2 regions of the Pseudobutyrivibrio sp. C4 genome follow, and region 2 is predicted to be linked to the other one. Evidence: predicted binding sites of a transcription regulator. Region 2 holds the regulator's gene; the other holds the start of a gene.
What was found. Region 2 encodes NrdR, which represses ribonucleotide reductase genes. Its sites were predicted from a motif close to CACAANATNTTGTG; they were not measured.

Region 1 (6,702 bases), on a different contig from region 2:
CTTTGTAGGAATAGCCTTGTAAAGAGGAGGCATAGCGATGTATACGTGACCTTCCTTGATAAGCTCTGGCATAAATCTATAGAAGAATGTCAGAAGCAATGTACAAATGTGGGCACCATCTACGTCGGCATCGGCCATGATTACGATTTTGTCATAGCGAAGCTTTGAAATATCGAAGTCGTTACCATATCCCTCAGAGAAACCACATCCGAAAGCATTGATAAGTGTCTTGATTTCAGCATTTGCAAGAACCTTATCCATTGATGCCTTTTCAACATTAAGAATCTTTCCTCGGATAGGCATGATAGCCTGGTACATACGATTTCGAGCCATCTTTGCAGAACCGCCAGCGGAATCTCCCTCTACGATAAAGATTTCACACTTGCTTGCATCTCTTGATTCGCAGTTTGCAAGCTTACCATTCTGGTCGAAAGAAAACTTCTGCTTTGTAAGAAGGTTTGTCTTTGCCTTTTCTTCGGATTTACGAATCTTTGCAGATTTCTCTGCACAAGAAATAATTGCCTTTAATGTATCTAAGTTTCTATCGAAATAGAGAACAAACTCATCCTGACAAATCTTCTGAGTAGCCTTTGAAGCATCTGGATTATCAAGCTTTGTCTTTGTCTGTCCTTCGAAGCGAGGATCTGGATGCTTGATAGAAACAATAGCTGTAATTCCGTTACGAACATCGGCGCCAGTGAAATTAGCATCCTTATCCTTTAAGATACCAAGCTCACGGGCATAGTTATTGATAACAGTTGTAAGAACTGTCTTGAAACCTGTGATATGTGTACCACCCTCAGAGTTGTAGATATTGTTACAGAAACCAAGGATATTCTCCTTGAATTCGTTACAATACTGGAATGCAACCTCAAGCTCGATTCCATCAGCGCTACCGCTGAAATAGATAACATCATGAAGAGCTTCTGCAGTTTTATTAATCTCCTTTACAAAGCCCTTGATTCCCTCTGGCTCATGGAAAGTGAGATACTCTGGCTCCTCACCACGTAAATCTGCATAATTGATTGTAAGACCTGGATTAAGATATGCAGTCTCGTGAAGACGTGACTTAATATCTTCCTCCTTGAAATAAGTCTTTTCGAAGATTTCTGGATCAGGAAGGAAGTTGATTTTTGTACCGTGCTTTGTTGTCTTGGCAATCTTTGGAAGAAGTCCATCAACAAGCTTTTCTGTAGGTACGCCTCTTTCGTATCTATCGTGGTGAACGTAACCCTCACGGGAAATATCTACAGTCATGTATGTACTAAGAGCATTTACAACTGAAGAACCTACACCGTGAAGACCGCCGGATGTTTTATAGACACTGTCATCAAACTTACCACCTGCGTGAAGTGTAGAGAAAACAAGACGTGCAGCAGGCACACCCTTTGCATGCATTCCAACTGGAATACCACGACCGTTATCCTCTACTGTACAGCTGCCGTCCTTTTCAAGAGTAACATGGATAGTGTCGCACTCACCGGCCAAATGCTCATCTACCGAATTGTCCACTATCTCATATATAAGATGGTTCAAGCCCTTTCGTGATGTTGAACCAATATACATGCCGGGTCTTTTTCTAACAGCCTCAAGACCTTCTAAAACAGATATACTGCTGGCATCATAAGTAACTTTGTTTGCCATAAAATCATACTCTCTTTCGATATAATTTATAAAAACGCTGAAAGGCGTCTGGTACAAAACCAGGCGCCAACGTAATAAATACTAATGTTTTCCAGTGGAACCAAATCCGCCTTCTCCTCTAGCGGTATCAGATAAATTTGAAACCTCATTAAAGTCAACAGATAAAAATGGTACAACCACCAGCTGAGCAATCTTTTCAGCTGGTGTAATAACTCTAGCCTGCTCTCCATCGTTGTGAAGGGCAACCTTTATTTCTCCCCTGTAATCAGAATCTACCACGCCAACACAGTTTGCTGGTCGAAGACCTTCCTTTGCAGATAATCCGGAACGAGCAAAAATGCCTCCGAAATACCCTTCAGGAATCTCCATCGCAAGACCTGTTCCAATCATCTTGGTCTCGTGAGGCGCAATAGTAACATCCTCTGCAACATCAGCAAATAAATCATAACCAGCTGCTGATACTGAGCCACGCTCAGGAAGCTTTGCAGAATCAGTCATACGCAAAATATTAATATTCATTTTTATTCTCCATTTATTAATCTACATGCAAAACGATTTGTCCAAGCTTTCTAGTCTGTGGAACATCAATAACACGCTGATTGATACTTCCCCTCCATTTTGCCTGCAAATCTATCTTATCAATTTCAAATTCTCCGTCAACCAGAACATCCAAATATTCCATAATTTCCAGAGATTTAATTTCTTCATAAGTGAAGCCCGTGTAAAGCCAGACGGTCTTCCCGGGAAATCTCTCCCTAATCTCCCGGGCAAGGGCCGTCACTTCCTGACGATTGCCAGGATAAAGTGGATCTCCGCCACTAAATGTTATGCCTGATATATAGTCGCGAGATAAGACCTCGTATAATTCATCCTTTGCAGCCTGATCAAATTTAAGTCCTCCATCAGGATCCCAAGTAACCGGGTTCTGACACTCCTTACAATGATGATCACAGCCAGCTACCCAAAGTACAGTGCGAAGGCCGTCACCATTGAGCATGTCATCCTTTGTAATGTTATGGTAATTCATATTCTTCAAGTCCTCTACATTGATTTACGATCGGCAATCTCTGCCATCTTTGCCTCATTCAAACGTGTATCTCCCTTTACACGTGAATATGACAAGTATCCATTCATACGGTCGATTTTTGTAAGATTCTTGCTGCCGCAAACTGGGCAAACATCCATCTCTAATTCTTCGTGACCACAATCATCACAGTATGAAAGGGAAAGGTTAACTCCTTCGTAGAAGCCCTTTGCCATAGCGCGACGAACAAGTGTCTTTACAGCGTCGCGGTTGTAATTGATTGGGTAACGAACGTACTGAATCTTTCCACCGTTTGAAAGCTCCCAGAATCTGCCTTCCAAATCCTGCTTTTCAATTGGTGTAATGTCTTCTGTAACATGACAGTGGAATGAGTTTGAAACGTACTCTCTGTCAGATACATTCTCAATGATTCCATATTTGTTTCTAAACTGCTTTACCTGAAGTCCGCAGAGGTTCTCAGCTGGTGTGCCGTAGATAGCATAAAGATTGCCATCCTCCTCCTTGAACTGATTTACTTTTTCATTGATATGCTTAAGAACCTCGATAGCGAACTCTCCGTCTTCTACAAGAGATTTGCCATTGTAAAGCTCCTGAAGCTCATTAAATGCGGTAATACCGAATGAAGCAGTTGCAGCCTTAAGAAGTGGCTTAATTTTATCGTGGAAACCAAGGTGTCCACCGTAGAAGCCGCCCTCGCAATAAGCAAGTGGATTTGTGCTAGCGCGCATTTCTCCAAGATATGCATATGTACGAATGTGAAGCTTTCTAATCATTTCAAGATAGTAATCAAGCACTTCGTAGAAATCCTTTGATTCCTGACGTGACTTAGCAAGAATCATAGGAAGGTGAAGTGATACTGCACCAATATTGAAACGACCAATAAATACTGGCTCATCATTTTCATCTGCAGGCTTCATGCCGCCCCTTTCATACCAAGGTGAAAGGAATGCACGGCATCCCATAGGTGAAATTACCTTGCCATATTTCTTGTACATGCTGGCAATGTAGCCCTCACCCGTAAGAGAAAGCCAATCTGGATACATTGTCTTACGTGAACAATCGATACCTGCTTCAAAAACATCCTCAAGCTCCTTACCAGGGCCGTGAAGATTTTCATCATAAAGGAATACAATCTTAGGGAAAAGAACTGGCTTTTTGAAGCCTGGCTTTCCCTGGCCGATTGAACGAACCTTTAAGCATGCCTTTGATGCCATCTTTGCAAATACTGATGTACCAAGACCAATTGTAACAGTGATAAATGGATAGTCACCACGGCTGGAAGCAACTGTGTTGAACTTGTACTCCCATCCCTGGAAGCCCTGTTCCATTTCTCTTTGTACTTCTGCCATTGATACTTCGTGAGCCTTTTCCTCACCAATACCAAGAGCGATGTATTTTTCCATGTATTTATCGAATGATTTCTGAGCATATTTCTCAAGAATCTGATCAGCCTGAGGAATAGTGAAACCACCGTACTGCTGGCTTGCAGCAGAAAGAACGATGTCACCGATTACATCAAATGCTACATCCAAACTCTTAGGCTCGTTGTAGAAAATGTTACCCATTTCAAAGCCGCCCTCAAGAACTGACTTTACATCGAAAAGACAACAGTTCATTGTGTCTCTTCTGGCGTTCATATCGTGGATGTAGATATAGCCATCACGAATAGCCTGAACTTCCTCAGTAGTAAGGAAAAATTTCTTGTAAAGCTCCCTATTAAGCTCATTGAAAATTAAAGAACGTTTTGTGGATACAAGCGCAGAATCAGTATTTGAATTTTCCTTGTCACCAATGTACATGATGTTTTGAGACTTCTTATAAACATCATCCAACATCTGGACAAAATCCTGCTTGTAATTGCGGTAATCGCGGTAAGATTTTGCAACCATAGGGTTAACACGTTCCAAAGCACCCTCAACAATGTTATGCATTTGCGCAATTTCAATTTTCTCAAGGCCAAGTTCCTCCACTCTTTCTTCAACGAATTGACAGATAAACTTTTCCTGCTCAGGAGTAAATTTTACAAGTACGCGTGTAGCAGATTTTCCAACAGCTTCTACAACTTTTTGCACATCAAATGGTTCAAGTGAGCCATCCTTTTTAACTACATATCTTTTCATGTTCCGCCTCCGGGTTTTATATAAGAATGAATCGTATTGTATATAATATTCAGTCAATATCTAGTTGATTTAAAACAAAAACTACTAGATATTGTGTTGATAGAATTATACTACCACCACATTATCTAGTAGTCAATAGACTTCTGTACCACAAAATAAAGTTTCACAATTTAGTCATAATAACACCCTACATCTTTATGATTTAAATCACCATAGGTGGCATAAGTAAGACATTTCAATCCACCCTTACAGAATGAACAATAGTCACAATCCATACATTCATCAGGAGTAGTGTCGTCTCTAAGCTCCTGTAGCACCCTAGAATTATGATATAAATCCAACATGTTATCCTCTAGCAGATTCCCAACCACTATCGGCATACGTCTACAAGGAACTAAATCGCCATTTTCCATGACAGTCAGCAAGGTATCTCCTGCTGTGCAGGAATAAGGCAGATTATTAGTCTTTAAAAATTGCAGAGCACGATATAGCGCCACTTCTGTTTTACACCCCTGTCTTCTTAGTGCAAAGCTCGCCCTTGTGATCATATCAAGGTACTCTTTCGTTTGCTCTTTATTCATGCAAAGGTTAACCTCTGGAGAATTCAATGGAATATATCTATCCGACCATACAGTGTCCACTCCATATCTTTTTGCAAACTTAACAACGTTTGGCAACTCTTTATAATTGAGCGCCGTTGCAGTAAAAGATAAAGAAACATAAACATTGTACTTTTTCAGCAGCTTTACAGCCTTTGCCACTTTAGAATAAACACCCTTGCCTCTTATGTAGTCGTTAGTTTTCTTGCTGCCTTCCAGGCTCACCTGAACATATTCTGGGCCATAACTGGCAATCCTTTTTGCTATCTCATCCGTGATAAGAGTGCCATTTGTAAGAATCGAGAAACTATATAAATCACTATCCTTCTTAAATTCTTCTAAGAGCTCAAAAAAATGAGGAGAACACAGTGGTTCCCCTCCTGTTATATTAATATGTCCTTTGATTTTCTGCTCCTTAAGAAGCTGTCTGTATTGATTTAAAATACCCAAAAGCTGCTCACTATTAAGTGAAACGGGTACATGACCTTCTTGATAACAATGTAAGCATTTAAGATTGCAGCTTTCACTGATATGCCATTGCAATACAAATTCTCTTACCATGAGCCGCCTCCGCCGCAAGAAGAACATCCACCACCACAAGATGAGCATCCGCCGCCACATCCTGAGCTAGAACCAGAGCTAGAACTGCTGCTTGTATATGTATCTGTATAATACACAGAGCTTGTTATATTATCTGTATACTTTCGATATCTGTTTGTTGCATCTGCAGTGTAATCATATTTCTGTACGAGCTTTTTGGATATACCCAGAATAAAAGCGTATGGAAGAATCTCATCAAAATAATCAGGGTCTTCCTTAATCTTTGCCTCTAAATCTGTCTTTTTTATTCCAGAAAGATAATCCTTATATGCTTCAACTCTAGCTTGCAACTCTTCGCCATAGGCACTCTTTTTAGGCGTATTAGCTGCAAAAAATCCTATAGCTATAATTGCAAGGAATGCAGGCAAAAAGAACCATCTAAGAGTCGGATCCATATCCTCCGACTTAATATAGGCAAATCCCCAAGCTACACAGGAAGCAAAAAACAGAAAGCTAGATATAAAAAACTCTACGTAAGATGTAATATTGTAAATTTGAGAATCAAACTTCGCTTCTAACATTTTGCAAAGCTTACCATTTAGCTTACGAACACTTTTATCCTCTGCTGGGTTCACCTCAGAACCATTTTGGAAAAGCCCTTCATATACAAGCTTCTCTGCTTCAGTCATATTACCAATACTTGTATTTACTTTATGAATCTTTAATTTTGTTTTACTACTAGGGTTCTTAATAC
Region 2 (6,702 bases):
TTTGCAATTGCCTCAAGTACAAGTGAAGACTGTGTACGTGAAAGTGCATCTGGGCGAACCTGCTCACGGAATGAATCCATTGTCATACCTGTGAACTGCATGTACTGCTGAAGTGAAAGACCCTGCTGTGCCATGTTGTTAGCGAAGTCGTTAATCATGTTTTCTACCTGATAGTCAAGCATTGCATCAGGGATTTCCATCTCTGAATCCTCAACAATCTTTGCGATAGCTTCGTCTTCCTGTGCACGACGGCCTTCTGCCTTCTTATTGTTCTCAAGACGTTCCTTAACAGAAGCCTTGTACTCTTCTACTGTTTCGAACTCTGTAGTATCTGCTACATACTCGTCATCAAGCTTAGGGATATCCTTACCCTTTACTTCGTGGATGTGGCACTTAAATACTGCTGGCTTACCTGCAAGATCCTCTGCCTGATAGTTCTCAGGGAATGTAACCTCAACGTCTACATCCTCACCAGCCTTGTGGCCGATAAGCTGATCTTCGAAACCAGGGATGAATGAACCTGAACCAAGCTCAAGGTCATAGTTCTCGCCCTTACCACCTTCGAATGCAACACCATCGATGAAGCCTTCGAAATCGATAACAGCTGTGTCACCCTTAGCAGCCTTGCCTGTCTTTGTAACTGTACGAGCAGCTCTCTCAAGCTCTGCCTTAATTGTGTTGTTAACTTCTGTAGCTGTAACCTTTGAATCGATCTTTGTTACAGATACACCCTTGTACTTACCAAGCTTAACTTCTGGCTTAACAGCAACTTCTGCTGTGTAGATGAAGTCCTTGCCCTTTTCGAGCTGAGTAATATCAATCTTTGGCTGAGATACGATATCAAGCTTTGACTCGTCATAAGCCTGTGGATATGTATCCTGCATAATAATATTAGCAGCGTCCTCATAGAAAATCTCTGCACCATACATCTTTTCAACCATGTTCTGTGGTACCTTTCCCTTACGGAAACCAGGAACAGAGATGCTGTTTTTCTGCTTATTATATGCCTTTGTAATAGCCTTTTCTAACTCAGCTGCATCAACTGTGATAGTGAGCTTTGCCATGTTCTTTTCAAGATTTTCTACCTGTACGTTCATTTATTAATATTCCTCCTCTAACATATATATAGGTAGACTATAAAGTCTTTTATGTACGTTATACTACGCAGACTGACAAATTATATCAGACTTAAGCCTCATTTTCAATAGCTGTTATCATATCAATTCTTGTCTGATGTCTTCCGCCGCCTTCGAATTCTGCCTCTAAGAAGCTCTTTACAATATCCTTTGCAAGCTCGCTTCCAACGATTCTAGCGCCAAAAGCAATCATGTTTGCATTGTTGTGCTGACGGATGAGACGAGCTGTTGTAGTCTCTGAACAAACGCCGCAACGAATGCCTTTGATTTTGTTGGCTGCAAGTGAAATACCAACACCTGTACCGCAAATAAGAACGCCCAAATCAACCTCTCCTGAAGCAACCATGCGAGCGGCCTTTGCACCGTACTCTGGATAATGACAGCTTTCGTTTGAATCTGTTCCTATATTAATAACCTCATGTCCAAGGCTTTCAATATATTCCTTTACCTCTTTTTTTAAATCTACAGCTGCATGATCATTTGCAATTACGATTTTCATTTTTATTCTCCTTTTGAACTTTTAGTAGGTACTTTATTTATGTCTGTTCCATATAATTTATAAATCTTATAACCAAGAAGAATGATGGCTTCCAAAAATCTTTTAAAGATAATCTGGATTTCTTCGTGCCATTTTTTAACTGGCTGAACCATTACTGAACGAATGCCTGCACGATTAGCGCCCCACACATCTGTGAGAATCTGATCTCCCACAAAGATTGTGTTAGTAACATCTGTCCCCATCTGCTCCATAGCCTTTTTATAGCCAGCTGTGCCTGGCTTGCCTGCCTTATAAATGTAAGTACAGTATTCTACTGCCTCTTTAAAGGTCTTTACTCTAGGTTCTTTGTTATTAGATAGAAGCAACGCCTGAAAGCCTATTTCATGAAGTTCTCTAAATAATGCTTTTGCTCTATCATCCGCTGGTGCGTTGTGTGGTACAAGTGTATTGTCCACATCAAAAATAACTCCACGATATCCTTCTTCGTATAATTTAGCAAAGTCGATATCGTATGTGCTTTTAATATAGTCTTTTGGATATAAATTTCTTTTACTCATAGGCTCGATTTTAGCACAATAAAAAGAGCACATCAATTGATGTGCTCATAAAATGCTATTATAATGAGAAATTTTCCGTTCCTCTGACTGGTGTAGTCTCTGTAGTTGATGTAGCTTTATTAGCTACGAAATACTGATAACGATGAATTGCTGAATCCTTTTCCATATCACTAACTGCTTTTTCAACATCAAGTGATTTGATATCGCTATCGGATCCCTTCATATCATATACAGTGCCTGGCTTGTACTGAGTAGCAAAGTCGTAAGAACCAAATGTCTGATTGCTTCTAGCGGCTGCAATGTCCTCTTCAGTAACTGAAGCTGATGAAGACTCCTCAGGAATGTCTGTAACAGTTTCTTCAACAGACATTGAACTAAGTTCAGGCCTTATTCTTATGGAATTTTGATCATAAAACCCAATTGATGGGCGAATTCCTGAAATGTTCATTAAAAATAACTCTCCATATTTGCTTACGTATCTTATATCGTCCAGATAAGCAAATACTTAACCCCTTCTACTAAATGAGTTTATTTATCTAAAACCCTCTTTAACTCATCCATGAATGTATCAACATCCTTAAACTCACGGTAAACTGATGCGAAACGCACATAAGCAACAGGATCAACTGTCTCAAGATGCTCCATAACAATCTCTCCTATTTTTGTGCTAGGAATTTCTTTTTCTTCTAATGAAAAGATTTCTGTTTCGATTTCGTCTACTACTTTTGAAATCTGAGCTGCAGCAACAGGACGCTTACGGCATGCAATAAGTACGCCTTTTTCGATCTTGGTTCTGTCGTATGGCTCACGATTGTTATCCTTTTTGATAACAATCAAAGGAATTGTTTCTACCTTTTCGTATGTTGTAAAACGCTTGCCACACTCTGGACATGAACGTCTACGTCTGATTGATGTGTTGTCATCTGCAGGTCTTGAGTCAATTACGCTAGTATCATTACTACCACAAAAAGGACACTTCATAAAACCCTCCCTAAAAATATACTAATCCATAGTCCGACAGTTACGCTTACAATCCTTAGTGTTTCTACGCTCAGCGAAGAATGCTTCGCTTTAGAAACCTAAGAGATTGTCTGCTACTGTCTCCTATAAATAGCAAGATTTGATATATGATTTTATTACATACCACAATATATAGGTATATTTTATCAAAGACGATACAAATACGCAACAAAAAACCCCGCACATTTCTGTGCGGGGTAAAAAGTTAAATCTTATGAGTAAAGATCTACTAACTTCTTAAGGTGAGCGTAACGCTCCTTAGCTGTCTCCTCGTTGAGTGCGAAGAGCTTCTCAGCACGCTCTGGGAATGCCTTTGTAAGACGAGAGTAACGTGTCTCGTTTGCAAGGAAGTCCTGATACTTGCTGTAGTCACCTTCCTTAGAAGTAAGAGTGAATGGATTCTTTCCTTCCTTCTTAAGGTCTGGGTTGAATGAGAAGAGGTTCCAGTAACCAGCCTCTACAGCCTTCTTCATCTCATCCTGGCAGTGGTTCATACCACCCTTAACACCGTGAAGCTCACATGGAGCGTATCCGATGATAAGTGAAGGTCCGTTGTAAGCTTCTGCCTCAGCAAGAACCTTAACAGCCTGAGCCATGTTAGCACCAAGAGCGATCTGTGCTACATATACATAGCCGTATGACATAGCGATCTCAGAAAGAGACTTCTTAGACATCTCCTTACCTGATGCAGCGAACTGGCAAACTTCACCGATGTTAGAAGCCTTAGAAGCCTGTCCACCTGTATTAGAGTACATCTCTGTATCGAATACCATAACGTTAACGTTCTCACCAGAAGCAAGTACGTGATCAAGACCGCCGAATCCGATATCGTATGCCCAACCGTCACCACCGAAGATCCATACAGACTTCTTAGCGAGGTAATCCTTAAGAGCAAGTGCTGCCTTAGCGTCCTCAGAACCGTTCTTCTCGAGCTCAGCTACGAGTACGTCTGTTGCTGCACCGTTCTCACGTGTGCTGTTGATTGTCTCTTCGAACTTAGCAAATGCTGCCTTAAGCTCTGCAGAACCAGCCTCAGCTGCCTTCTTAGCAGACTCGATAGCGCGCTCGCGGAGGTACTTCTGTCCAACTTCCATACCTAAACCGTGCTGTGCGTTGTCCTCGAAGAGTGAGTTACACCATGCTGGACCCTTCTTAGAATCCTTGTTTACTGTGAATGGTGATGTAGCTGCAGGACCACCCCAAATTGAAGAACATCCTGTAGCGTTTGAAATATACATATGCTCACCAAAGAGCTGTGTAATAAGTCTTGCGTATGAAGTCTCTGCACAACCTGCACATGATCCTGAGAACTCAAGGAGTGGCTGGTTGAACTGAGAACCCTTAACTGTAAGGTCAGAACCTGCTGCTTCCTTACGTCCAACATTAGCTACTAAGTAGTTGAATACTGGCTGCTCGTCTGCTTCTTCTGCCTGTGGAACCATTGTGATAGCACCAACTGGACATACAGTTGTACACTCACCACATCCCATACAGTCAAGTGGAGATACAGACATTGTGTACTTGTACTCAGAAGCCTTTGGCTTTGTATCAGCAAGCTTAATGTTTGCTGGAGCTGCCTTAACCTCATCCTCAGAAAGAAGGAATGGGCGGATTGTAGCGTGTGAACATACGAATGCACACTGGTTACACTGGATACACTTTGTCTCATCCCATGTAGGAACTGTTACGGCTGTACCACGCTTCTCGTAAGCTGCAGCACCAAGCTCGAACTGTCCGTTTGGATTCTCAGAGAATGCAGATACTGGAAGTGAATCTCCATCCATCTTTGAAATAGGCTCGAGGAGGTTCTTAACCATCTTAACAACCTCTGGACGACCCTCAAGTGCTGGCTTAGCAGGATCTGCTGCTGGGTTCTTCCATGAATCAGGAACGTTAACCTTATGTACAGCATCTACACCAGCGTCGATAGCGTTGTAGTTCATCTGAACAACATCGTCACCCTTCTTACCGTATGACTTCTTAGCAGCTGCCTTCATGTACTCAACAGCCTCGTCGATAGGCATTACATCAGCAAGCTTGAAGAAAGCTGACTGAAGGATTGTGTTTGTACGCTTACCCATACCGATTTCGATAGCCTTGTCGATAGCGTTGATTGTGTAAAGCTGGATGTTGTTGTCAGCGATGTACTTCTTTGCCTCAGCGTTAAGGTGCTTCTCAAGCTCCTCATCTGACCACTGGCAGTTAATCATGAATACTCCGCCTGGCTTAACATCCTGTACCATCTTCATACCCTGTGTAACGTATGCTGGGTTGTGGCAAGCTACGAAGTCAGCCTGGTTGATATAGTATGGAGACTTGATTGGGTTGTCACCAAATCTCAAGTGAGAAATTGTAACACCACCAGTCTTCTTTGAATCATACTGGAAGTATGCCTGGATGTACTTATCTGTGTGGTCACCGATGATCTTTGTAGAGTTCTTGTTAGCACCTACAGTACCGTCACCACCAAGACCCCAGAACTTGCACTCCTTTGTACCAGGAGCTGATGTAATAGGAGCTGGCTTAACCTCTGGAAGTGAAAGGTTAGTAACATCATCTACGATACCGATTGTAAATCTAGCCTTTGGAGCATCCTTCTCGAGTTCCTTATATACAGCGAATACTGATGAAGGTGGAGTATCCTTTGATCCAAGACCATATCTACCACCACAAATTGTAATATCGTTAAGACCTGCTTCACGAAGTGTTGTAGCAACATCAAGGTAAAGTGGATCTGCAAGAGCACCTGGCTCCTTTGTTCTATCAAGGATAGCAATCTTCTTAACTGTCTTTGGAAGAGCAGCAAGGAATGCCTCTGATGACCAAGGTCTGTAAAGACGAACCTTAAGTACACCAACCTTCTCGCCGTGTGCGTTGAGGTAATCAATAACCTCTTCTGCAACGTCGTTGATAGAACCCATAGCGATGATAATTCTATCTGCATCAGCAGCACCATAGTAGTTGAAAAGCTTGTAATCTGTACCAAGCTTTGCATTTACCTTGTCCATGTACTTCTGAACAACTGCTGGGAAGTTATCATAGTATGTGTTGCATGCTTCTCTATGCTGGAAGAAAACGTCTCCGTTTTCGTGAGAACCACGCATTGTTGGGTGCTCTGGGTTAAGAGCGCGTGCTCTGAACTCGTTGATAGCATCCATGTTAACCATCTCTTTAAGATCTGCATAATCCCACTTCTCGATCTTCTGGATTTCGTGTGATGTACGGAAACCATCGAAGAAGTTAAGTACAGGTACCTTACCCTCGATAGCTGCAAGGTGAGCTACTGGAGCAAGATCCATTACTTCCTGTGGATTTGTCTCAGCGAGCATAGCGAAACCTGTCTGACGACAAGCGTAAACATCGGAATGATCACCAAAGATGTTAAGTGACTGTGTAGCAACTGTACGAGCTGATACATCGAATACACAAGGAAGCTGCTCTGCAGCGATCTTGTACATATTAGGGATCATAAGAAGAAGACCCTGTGAAG

Region 1: the regulator NrdR is predicted to act here: its motif matches at 4,892-4,905, upstream of nrdD (anaerobic ribonucleoside-triphosphate reductase).

The regions. Positions count from the first base shown of each region.
Region 1 covers NZ_FOHF01000001.1:447,886-454,587, forward strand. Annotated here, with positions in the region: gene BMY66_RS02145 (DNA gyrase/topoisomerase IV subunit B) at 1-1,644, opposite strand, end outside; gene dut (dUTP diphosphatase) at 1,726-2,163, opposite strand; gene nrdG (anaerobic ribonucleoside-triphosphate reductase activating protein) at 2,180-2,671, opposite strand; gene nrdD (anaerobic ribonucleoside-triphosphate reductase) at 2,686-4,809, opposite strand; gene BMY66_RS02165 (radical SAM/SPASM domain-containing protein) at 4,980-5,969, opposite strand; gene BMY66_RS02170 (DUF2207 domain-containing protein) at 5,963-6,702, opposite strand, start outside.
Region 2 covers NZ_FOHF01000003.1:69,672-76,373, reverse strand. Annotated here, with positions in the region: partial or broken gene tig (trigger factor) at 1-1,097, opposite strand, end outside; gene rpiB (ribose 5-phosphate isomerase B) at 1,189-1,635, opposite strand; gene BMY66_RS06840 (YqeG family HAD IIIA-type phosphatase) at 1,638-2,192, opposite strand; gene BMY66_RS06835 (hypothetical protein) at 2,251-2,640, opposite strand; gene nrdR (transcriptional regulator NrdR) at 2,721-3,173, opposite strand; gene nifJ (pyruvate:ferredoxin (flavodoxin) oxidoreductase) at 3,425-6,702, opposite strand, start outside.